DNA from 3 places in the Actinoallomurus sp. NPDC052274 genome. Region 2 is predicted to be linked to each of the others. Evidence: riboswitches for the same ligand, from Rfam matches in the RefSeq annotation. Region 2 holds a riboswitch; each other region holds the start of a gene.
The links. A riboswitch is a leader RNA that binds a small molecule or an ion and turns the genes downstream of it on or off. The one in region 2 is predicted to bind cyclic di-AMP.

Region 1 (3,266 bases), on a different contig from region 2:
GTCGCTTCGCCGGAGTCCCGGAACGGGATGGCGTAGTCGGTGAACCCGCCGGACCCGTTGTCCGACGCCGCGCACGGGACGAACGCGCCGTCCGCCGTCACGTGCCCCTGGGCGCCGGTCGCCGGGTCCACCCCGACGACGTACATGTGGATCGACGCGTCGGCGTACCTGCCGGTCCGGTTCACCGCGGTCAGCGGCAGGCCGCCCGTGGTCGCCGCCGTGCTCCGGGCCCGCGACGACGGGGCGCATCCCGTCGTTCCGCCGCCGAACGCGAGTGCGCCGAGAGCGGCGGTCGACGCGAGGAACGACCTTCTGCCGATCATTCTGCTGTGCACGAGTTCCCTCTCCTGTCCTGAGACCGCGTCCGGCGTTCAGCGAAGCGGCCGGGGAACCGCCGCGGCAGGGGCTTAAGGCGCGCTTCAGGTTTGGTTAAGGAGGTGCTGAACGACGACGCGGCGGAGCGCGGCCGGGGCGGGGTCCGACGAGGATGAGTGGGGCGTGCCACGGCGCCGCAGGCCGTTCGCGGCCTGCGGCGTCGCAGAACGCCCACCGAAGCGGGTGCCCTACCGCCGGCCGGCCGACGCGATGTCGTGGGCGCCGTCCCGGCACGCGGCATACGTGTACGTCGCGGACGACGACCGCGGCGTCGACATCCCACGCCCCGAGGTGCGCTGAGCCGCATAAGGGCGGTTTTCGGACGACGGTCGCGGCGTCGACGCGCCGCGACCGTGACCTCCGCCGAGGAGAGCCCGGCCTGAGTGCCGTGTTCGTCACTTTTTCCTGGTGGCGGGCGCGGCACTCGCCTTTCCCGCCCACCTCCCCTTTCCGGCTTCGCCGCACGTGAGAGTGCCCTTTCGGACGTTACCCGGCTGGACGCGCCCACGTCCGGCTACGCTCGGTGAGCGAACGATGCCAGACTTTCGTTTCCGAACGCGTTGCCGTTGTTGCGAGAGTTCGGCTAGATTGCGCCGAGATCGGGCTGTGACCAACCTCCAACCAGGGGGTTGCAGACCGACCGCCGAGTCCCGGCGACGCAGCCAGTGTCGCGGGAGCCGGGGACCCATCAGTCCCTCGGGGTGAATCCGTCACGCACGGTAGGGCTACCTCTGGCCCGAACCCGTCAGCTAACCCGGTAGGCGGTAAAAGGGGAGCGAATGGATTCAGTAGGTCAGAAACTGCTAGAGGTCGCCAAGGGCCAGCTCGGCTATCACGAGAAAGCCAGCGGTTACACCAAATTCGGCGACTGGTACAGCAAGCATGTTGACAAGGACCCCGTCTACAAGACGTCGGCCTGGTGCGACATGTTCCTCGCGTGGGCGGCCGACAAGGCCGGCGTCGAGGACTGGACCGGCCAGTTCGCCTATACCCCCGACCACGCCAAGTGGTTCAAGAAGCAGGGCGCCTGGGGCCACAAGGCCGAGCCCGGCGCGATCGTGTTCTTCTCCTGGTCGGGCGGCAAGAGCATCGGCGACATCGAGCACGTCGGCATCGTGGAGCGGGTCGACGGCCACACGCTGCACACCATCGAGGCCAACCACAACAACGCGCTGACGCGCGCCACCCGGGACATCAGCCAGGTGGTCGGGTTCGGCTATCCCTCCAAGGTGAAGGTGAAGGCGGCGCCGGCCGTCCAGCAGCCGGCCCAGACCGACCAGAACTACGCCCCGAAGCACGCCGCGCCGCCGCCCGCCGTCAAGGAGATCGGCAAGGACGTCCAGGCGCAGGTCGACGCGCACACGACGGCGGCCCACGACCCGGCCGCCCCGTCGTCCCCGCTGCCGGACCAGCAGGCCGCCCTGACCGGGCTGCTCGCCGTCGTGCTGTTCGGGACCGTGGCCCTCGCCGTCGGCAAGTCGAAGGTCAAGGTGCCCGTCTCGGCGCCGAACGTCCGGGTCCGCAAGCGCGGCAAGCACCACCGCACGCCGGTCGAGCTGCCCGCCGAGGTCAGCGTGGCCGACCTGGAGGCGGCCGACGCCAGCACCCAGCTCATGCCGGTCCTGTCCGCCGAGGCCGCCGCGAAGGCCGAGGACCAGGAGTTCTGGGGCAAGATCGCGGAGCTGGAGGAGGACGTCGAGCTGGCGTTCTGGAACACCCTGCACGCCGCGGTGTCGCAGAACGGCTCGATCGAGTCCGAGACGGAGTCCGAGTCCGTCCTGTCCTGAGCCTCGTTCCGAGCCGCGGCGCCGCGCCGCGCGCGACACCGTCCGTACGGTCCCCGTCCGCTCCTGCTCCGGAGGCGGGCGGGGATCGCCGCGTCAGGGCGCGAGCGGGGACCGCCGAGCACGAGGTGAGCGGGGACCGCCGCCGCCAGGCGTGAGGTGAGCGGGGACCGCCGTGTCTAGGCGCAAAGGACCAGCCGCCCATCACCCGGAGTGACCATCCTGGGATCCCCCGGGCCATCTCCGCATGTTCTCGTTGGACGCTCCGTCACCATCCGTTAATCTCCAGCGAGTCGTCACCGGCCGAGAGACGGCCGGACCGCCGAATCGCCCGTCGCGCCGTGGCGCGCCGGGGAACCGGGGACCCATTCGCGGAGGCAGAGGGCGTCTCCTCGCCTGCGCATCGGGGTGAATCCGCGTCCGTCGCCGACGGCCGCGGTAGGGCTCCTTCTCGTCCGAACCCGTCAGCTAACCCGGTAGGCGGCCTGAGGAGAGGAGCACCTGGATGGATCGATTCCGCACCGCGGACACGCACGACCCTCTTCATCCCGGGAAGGGAACGGCCCGCCGTACGGCGGTCGCGACCTTCGCCCTCGTCATCGCCGGACTCGCACCGCCCGCACTGGCGGACTCCGCCCGGCCCGGCCCGCGCATCGACGCGCTCCGGCAGCGCGCCGGCCAGTTGAGCGACCGGCTCGAGCAGCTCACCGAGCAGTACGACGGCCTCAAGGTGCGCCTGGAGCAGGCCCAGCGCGCGGCCGTCATCGCCGGTCAGACCTCGGCCCGCGCCACCGAGGCGCTGAAGGCCACGCAGCGCAAGGTCGGCCGGTTCGCCGCCATCCGTTACATGAACGGCACGCACGACGACGCGCCCGCGCTCCTCGCGTCCTCGAACCCGCGCGCGCTGCTGGACCGGGCCACCACCCTGCACTACTTCACCCAGCAGGACGACAGCGAGATCCGGCAGCTCACGCAGGCCATCCAGAACGCCCAGTGGACCGGCCAGGACGCCCGCGACCGCGCCGCGCAGGCGGCCCTCCTCAGGAGCCGGCTCGCCCGGCAGCGCGCCACCATCCGCGCCGCGCTGGAGAAGGTCCGCGGGCCGCT
Region 2 (3,266 bases):
CAGGTACAGGTCGGTGACGTCCGGGCCGAGGTTCGTGAAGCCCCAGGCGATCCGGGCGTTGTGCCCGATGATCACGCCGGGGACGCCGGAGAACGTGAACCCGGTGACGTCGAAGGGGCAGGCGGCCGACGCGGTGCGGCAGTGCAGTCCGGCCTGGTACCAGAGCGACGGCATCTGCGGCGCGAGGTGCGGGTCGTTGGCGAGCAGCGGCCTGCCGGTGTTCGTCCGCGCGCCCGACACGACCCAGGAGTTGGAGCCCAGGCCCGGGGCGCCGTTGCCGAGCATGGTCGGCATGGCGTGGATGGCGGCGGCGACGCGGGTCAGCGCCGGCGACAGCGCGCGGGCCCGCGGCGCCGGACCCGTACGCCCGCCCGAATCCCCACCGCCGGGGACGATCACCGGGTTCCGGTCGTACGGATAGTCGGGGTACAGCTGGTCGACGCGGGCCGGGGCGACCTTGGTCGCGGCGATCGCGCGGCCCAGCTCCTCGTCCATGTTGCTGCGCAGGTCCCAGGCCATCGCCTTCAGCCAGGACAGCGAGTCGACGGCCGTCCACGGCTCGGGGTGGTAGCCGCTGCGCCGCAGGCCCAGCACGGAGTACTCCAGGCTCTGCGTGGCGGTGTTCCGGTGCCGGGCCAGCCAGGCGTTCACGCCCTGCGCGTACGCGTCGAGGTAACGCCGGGTGTCGGGCCGCAGCAGCGGCAGCTCCTGCTCGGCGACCCGCCGCCAGCCGAGCGTACGGACGACCTTGTCGGTGTCGAGGGTGGTCTTGCCGAACAGTTCCGACAGCCGTCCGGCCGTGATGTGCCGCCGGAAGTCCATCTCCCAGAACCGGTCCTGCGCGTGCACGTAGCCCTGCGCCCGCATCAGGTCCTCGGCGTTGTCGGCGTAGATCTGCGGGACGCCCCACCGGTCCCGGAACACGGTGACGTCCGCGCCCAGGCCGGGGACGGTGACGCGCCCGCCGACCTGTGGGTACGACCGCCGGACCGTCCACCACCCGTACAGCGTGAGCACGAGCGCGAGGGCCAGGAGCACGGCCAGGATGCGGACCGCCCAGCGGGCCGGACGCGGCAGCCGGGCAAGCGGCGCAAAACGGGCCATTGACCTTCCTTACCCCAGGACCGGGATGATCGCGTCAGTAAACCATCCACGCATGCCGACCGCCCACGCCCCGAACCAGCGGATTCGGCGCGCGGGCGGCGGGAGAGATCGCGGCTACTGGGCGTACTCGGGGTAGCCGTAGCCGACGACGTAGTCCTTGCTGCGGGTGCGGACCTTCACGGCGTCGTCGGTGTTTCCCTCGACGGTCTGGATCGTGCCGTCGCCGTTGTCCTTGATGACCAGGCCGACGTGGTCGATGCTGTCGATGTCCTTGCCGCCGTTCCAGGAGAAGAACACGACCGCGCCCGGCTTCGGCGCACTGCCCCAGCGACCCTGGTCGTGGAACCACTGGGCGTGCGCGGGGGTGAACGCGTCGCCGCCGAGGCCCTTGACCCCCGCCTGGGCGCCGACCCAGGTGACGAACATGTCGCACCAGGACGCGGCGGCGTAGTCGCTGATCGACCCGCCGTCGCGCGCGACTCCGAGCTTGGCGTACGGCGAGGCCATGAACCACTGGTTGAACTTGCTGCCGCCGGCGGGGTCCTCGGTGGTGCCGACCTGGGACAGGGCGATCTTCAGCGCGTCGGCCGCGGTCGGCACCTGCTGCCGGCCCTTGTCCGAACCTCGGGGATCGGCGTCCAGTCCTCTGCCGGAAACCTGTGTCACCTGATGTCCCTGGGTGGACGGGACGCCCGCCGGCGCGCGACCGGCCTGCGCGGGGAGCGAAGACGCCTCGGCCGGGCCGGCGGCGGCGGCGGCGAAGATGAACGCGGCCAGGCCGGCCGTCGTGATGCCCGACAGGGCTGCGGTGATGCGTGCTCCGGATCGTTCGAGTCGAGGGGCAGCGGACACGGGGTACTCCTTGCTTCCATGCCGCTTACCGGGTTAGCTGACGGGTTCGGGCGTGGAAGCTGCCCTACGGCACGAGGGGAGTGCCGATTCACCCCAGTAATACGTTTGGGTCCCCGGTTCCACAGTGGTGTGGATTCAGCGGATCGCCCGAATTCGGGCGGCTTATACAAGAGACTGCCGGGCGGCCGCCATCACGATGGCGGCGGATGGGATCAGGGGATGGGCGCGGGCAAGGTTCTACTCCTTACTTCCAGACGCCTACCGGGTTAGCTGACGGGTTCGAGCGTGGAAGTCGCCCTACGGCACGGGGGATGTGCCGATTCACCCCGATGATGCGGTGGGTCCCCGGCTCCGTGAGGTCACGGACTCGGCGTTGCCGCTCTCGCGTACGCACTCCGCGGAGTGCTCGGCGGTAGCAGCGCGATTTGGATATGAACCGGCTGGGTCGGGCCGCGCTCGGGCAGGCGTCTTGTGAACGCCCTATCGCCTGGGTCGGCAGGCCGGCCATGGCCGACGGATATGCGGGCGACGCGTGGGGAGCGCCGCGAGAGTTATTGGAACATAGCAGGACAAAACACTCACTCAAATAGTGAGTTTACGTGATGTGGGTCACTTGTCGCACGCAATGCCAGAGGTCGGGACTGCGAGCTGTATACGGAAGTTATTCACGTGGCATTTGTTAACGATGTGACTGGTGTTACTCGTTTCCGCGGGACCATCGCCTCTGGCCCGCATCGGTGTCCCGGTGAATCGTGGAAGCGAGGGGGAAAGAGCCATGGCCTTCATCAACCGAAGCGGCGATGACCGCCCGCGCGAGGAAGAAGTCGAGATACAGGCCGGACCGATCCGGCTGGCCGGCACCCTGGTCGTCCCCGGACCGCCGCTCGGGTTCGTCATGTTCGCCCACGGCAGCGGCAGCAGCCGCCGGAGCCCGCGCAACCGCTTCGTGGCCACCGCGTTGAACCAGGTGGGGCTCGGGACGCTGCTGTTCGACCTGCTCACCGCGGCGGAGGAGGCCGACCGCGCCAAGGTGTTCGACATCGAGCTGCTGGCCCGGCGCCTGGTGGACACCACCGCCTGGCTGTGCGCCCGCCCCGAGGCGAGCGGGCGGCGCGTCGGCTACTTCGGCGCCAGCACCGGAGCGGCCGCCGCGCTGTGGGCCGCCGCCGAATCCCGGACGGACGTCGCCGCGGTCGTCTCCCGTGGCGGCCGGCCCGACCTCGCCGCCGCCCGCCTCCGGCAGGTGACCGCGCCCACGCTGCTGATCGTCGGAGGCCGGGACGAGGTCGTCATCGAGCTGAACCGCCAGG
Region 3 (3,266 bases), on a different contig from region 2:
GTACAGCTCGCATTACGTCGGCGCGGGCGCGCTCTAGGAACGGATCATCATGGCCAAGGAGCGTACGATCATGCCCAGGACCGGCCGCCGGTTCCTGACGACCGTCGGGTTCGTCGCCGTCGCGGGGCTCGCCCTGCCGGGGGTTCCCGCGCACGCGGACCCCGGCTCTTCGCTGAGCGCGGCGAAGAAGGAGCTCGCGCAGCTGAACGACAAGGTCGACCAGCTGAGCAACCAGTACAACCAGACCAAGGCGGACTGGAAGGCGGCCCAGAGCCGGGTCAACGCGCTGAGCAAGTCGGTGCAGGCCGAGCGCAAGACGTTCCAGCAGCTGCGGCTGCGGGTCGCGCAGCTCGCCGTCGACGCCTACAAGACCGGGGACAACGGCTCGATCCCCCAGCTGGTGAGCTCCAAGGACCCGGACGCCGTGCTCTCGCAGATGTCGGCGTTCAACCAGATCGCGCACAACCGGTCGGCGGAGTTCCAGCAGTACCTCGCCTCCGCGCAGCGGCTGGAGCGTGAGCAGGCGCTGCGCGTTCAGGCCGCCCAGCAGCTCACGGCCAAGAAGAACCAGCTCGAGACGCAGCGCAAGCAGGCCAACGCGGCCATCGCGCGGCAGCTCAACCTGGTCCGCAAGCTCGGCGCCGGCATCGATCCGGGCAGTTCCAAGGAGAACTGCTCGGTCCTCGCCTCGGGCAAGGCGGAGATCGTGCTGAAGTTCGCCTGCGCCCAGCTCGGCAAGCCGTACGTCTTCGGCGGCTCGGGCCCGAGCACCTGGGACTGCTCCGGGATCACGATGGTCGCCTACCGCAAGGTCGGCATCAAGCTCAACCACTGGGTGCCGGATCAGTGGGACGCCAGTCGCCGGGTCTCCAAGGCCGACCTGCAGCCCGGTGACCTCGTCTTCTTCCACGACCTCGGGCACGTCGGGTTCTACCTGGGCAACGGCAAGTTCCTGCACGCCCCGCACACCGGCGACGTCGTGAAGATCTCCAACCTCAGCGACGCCTGGTACACCTCGACCTTCATGGGCGGCGGCCGGCTCATCTGAGACGACCGATCGACAACTGAACAACGGACGCCGACAGGCCGGGGGGACGGACTCCCGGCCGGAGCGCCGAGGCGCGGACCGGATCCGGTCGGCCTGCCGGCGTCACACCTTTCGAATCTTCCGCACCGACGGTGCGGATCGCGGCGCACGCCATGTGTCGCTCGGCCGGAGGGGGCCTCGGTCAGCGGGGTGCGGTTCGACACGCGCCGTGCGGACATGCCGCTTCCGGCTTGTCAGAGATGCAGAGCAACGGTCATCGCCGAAGTGGCCCGACCGGGCCGCGGGTGGCCGTGCACGCCTAATCCGTGGGCACACGGAGCCGGGGAACCGATCGCGCCGAAAGGCGCGGATTTCACGGGGGTGAATCGGGGCGCCTGTTCTCCCGCAGGCATGCCGTAGGGCGGCTTCCAGCCCGAACCCGACAGCTAACCCGGTAGGCGTAGTGGAAGGAGAGACCTCTGTCTCGCAACCCCTCGACCGCTTCGTCCCTGCGCCTCCGCCTCGCCGGAGGCATGGTCGCCGCGGGTGCGGTCCTCGCACCCGTCGCCCTGACGGCCACCGCCGCGCACGCCGCGACCCCCCAGACGGCCGTCACCGTCGCCAAGGCGACGACGAAGCACAAGTCCTGGAGCCAGCGACACAAGGTCGGTCTGGAGGCGGTCGCCATCGCCCGCAAGCAGATCGGCAAGTGGTACCGCTACGGGGGCGCCGGGCCCAAGACGTTCGACTGCTCCGGTCTGGTGCAGTACTCCTACCGCAAGGCCGGCGTCCGGCTGCCGCGCACCGCGGGCCAGCAGCACCGCCACATCAAGCGGCACGTCCGCTGGAAGAACCTCGCGGCCGGTGACCTGGTGTACTTCAACGACAACAACCACACCGGGATCATCTCGAAGGTCGTCGGTCACAAGATCTACATGATCCACGCGTCGCACACCGGCACGCGGATCAAGCAGATCCGGATCGACAACAACAGCTACTACAAGCACGCGTTCTACGGCGCGGCCCGGCCGTACTGAGCCGGATCGTCCGCCGGACCGGCACACCACGGCGCCGAGTCCGCTGATCACCGCCGGGGTCGTCCGCAAGGACGGCCCCGGCGGTGCTTCGTCAGGGATCTCGGTCTCTGGGCATTATCAGTTGTGTACGTTGGTGGCCGTGCAGCTTCGGTACGGGTTTCGCCTGTACCCGAACGGGCCCCAGCGTGCGGCGCTGGCCAGGGCGTTCGGGTGCGCTCGCGTGGTGTTCAACGACGCGTTGCATGTCCGTAAGGATGCCCGGGTGCAAGGTCTGCCGTTTCCGAAGGCGGCGGAGCTGTCCAGGCGGGTGATCACCGAGGCGAAGAAGACGCCGGAGCGCGCGTGGCTCGGCGAGGTCTCCGCAGTCGTCTTGCAACAGCCCCTGCGGGACCTGGAGGCGGCCTACTCCAACTTCTTCTCCTCGCTCAAGGGAGCCCGGAAAGGGCCGAAGGTTCAAGAGCCCCGCTTCAAGTCCCGTAAGGACACCCGGCAGAGCGTACGGTTCACCGCGAACGCCCGGTGGTCGATCACGCCGGGCGGTGACCTGCGGCTTCCGAAGATCGGTGATGTGCGGGTGAAGTGGTCCCGCGCCCTGCCGTGTGCGCCGTCCACCGTGACGGTGATCAAGGACAGCGCGGGCCGGGCCCAGCAGGCCCTGAGCCGCAAGGTGAAGGGGTCGAACAACCGGGAGAAGGCTCGGCACAAGGTCGCCCGCGCTCACGCGAGGGTGGCCGACGCACGGCGGGAGTTCCACCACCAGCTCTCCACCAAGCTGATCCGCGAGAACCAAGCGATCGCGGTGGAGAATCTGGCGATCAACGGACTCGCCCGTACGCGCATGGCCAAGTCCGTACACGACGCCGGATGGGCTCAGTTCCTCGCGATGCTGGAATACAAAGCCGCACGGTACGGCCGTACCCTCGTGCGCATCGGCCGGTTCGAGCCCACCTCTCAGGTGTGCTCGGCCTGCGGCACCAAGGACGGTCCCAAGCCCCTGCACGTCCGACACTGGACGTGCAGGACGTGCGGGACCGTCCTGGATCGGGACACCAACGCGGCCGTGAACATCGGCCGGGCCGCCGGACTGGCGGTGACAGCCTGTGGAGCGCAGGTAAGACCGGGAGTCCTCCCGGCGCAGCGCCGTGAAGCAGGAACCCACCGAGACGGTCAGCCGACCGTGGTAGGAATCGCCCGGTTCTAGC

Region 1: it holds a riboswitch for cyclic di-AMP, as region 2 does, so the genes downstream of both, AB0K82_RS44105 (CHAP domain-containing protein) here and AB0K82_RS02775 (CHAP domain-containing protein) in region 2, are expected to answer to the same signal.
Region 3: it holds a riboswitch for cyclic di-AMP, as region 2 does, so the genes downstream of both, AB0K82_RS17450 (C40 family peptidase) here and AB0K82_RS02775 (CHAP domain-containing protein) in region 2, are expected to answer to the same signal.

Annotation. Positions count from the first base shown of each region.
Region 1 covers NZ_JBFAUT010000119.1:3,438-6,703, reverse strand. Annotated here, with positions in the region: gene AB0K82_RS44115 (beta-1,3-glucanase family protein) at 1-335, opposite strand, end outside; gene AB0K82_RS44110 (hypothetical protein) at 499-675, shown strand; cyclic di-AMP (ydaO/yuaA leader) riboswitch at 1,007-1,154, shown strand; gene AB0K82_RS44105 (CHAP domain-containing protein) at 1,155-2,162, shown strand; cyclic di-AMP (ydaO/yuaA leader) riboswitch at 2,487-2,659, shown strand; gene AB0K82_RS44100 (NlpC/P60 family protein) at 2,665-3,266, shown strand, end outside.
Region 2 covers NZ_JBFAUT010000002.1:199,606-202,871, reverse strand. Annotated here, with positions in the region: gene AB0K82_RS02780 (penicillin acylase family protein) at 1-1,104, opposite strand, end outside; gene AB0K82_RS02775 (CHAP domain-containing protein) at 1,219-1,956, opposite strand; cyclic di-AMP (ydaO/yuaA leader) riboswitch at 1,964-2,107, opposite strand; cyclic di-AMP (ydaO/yuaA leader) riboswitch at 2,195-2,339, opposite strand; gene AB0K82_RS02770 (alpha/beta family hydrolase) at 2,732-3,266, shown strand, end outside.
Region 3 covers NZ_JBFAUT010000018.1:32,387-35,652, forward strand. Annotated here, with positions in the region: gene AB0K82_RS17440 (NlpC/P60 family protein) at 1-37, shown strand, start outside; gene AB0K82_RS17445 (NlpC/P60 family protein) at 71-1,048, shown strand; cyclic di-AMP (ydaO/yuaA leader) riboswitch at 1,334-1,503, shown strand; gene AB0K82_RS17450 (C40 family peptidase) at 1,561-2,064, shown strand; gene AB0K82_RS17455 (RNA-guided endonuclease TnpB family protein) at 2,204-3,265, shown strand.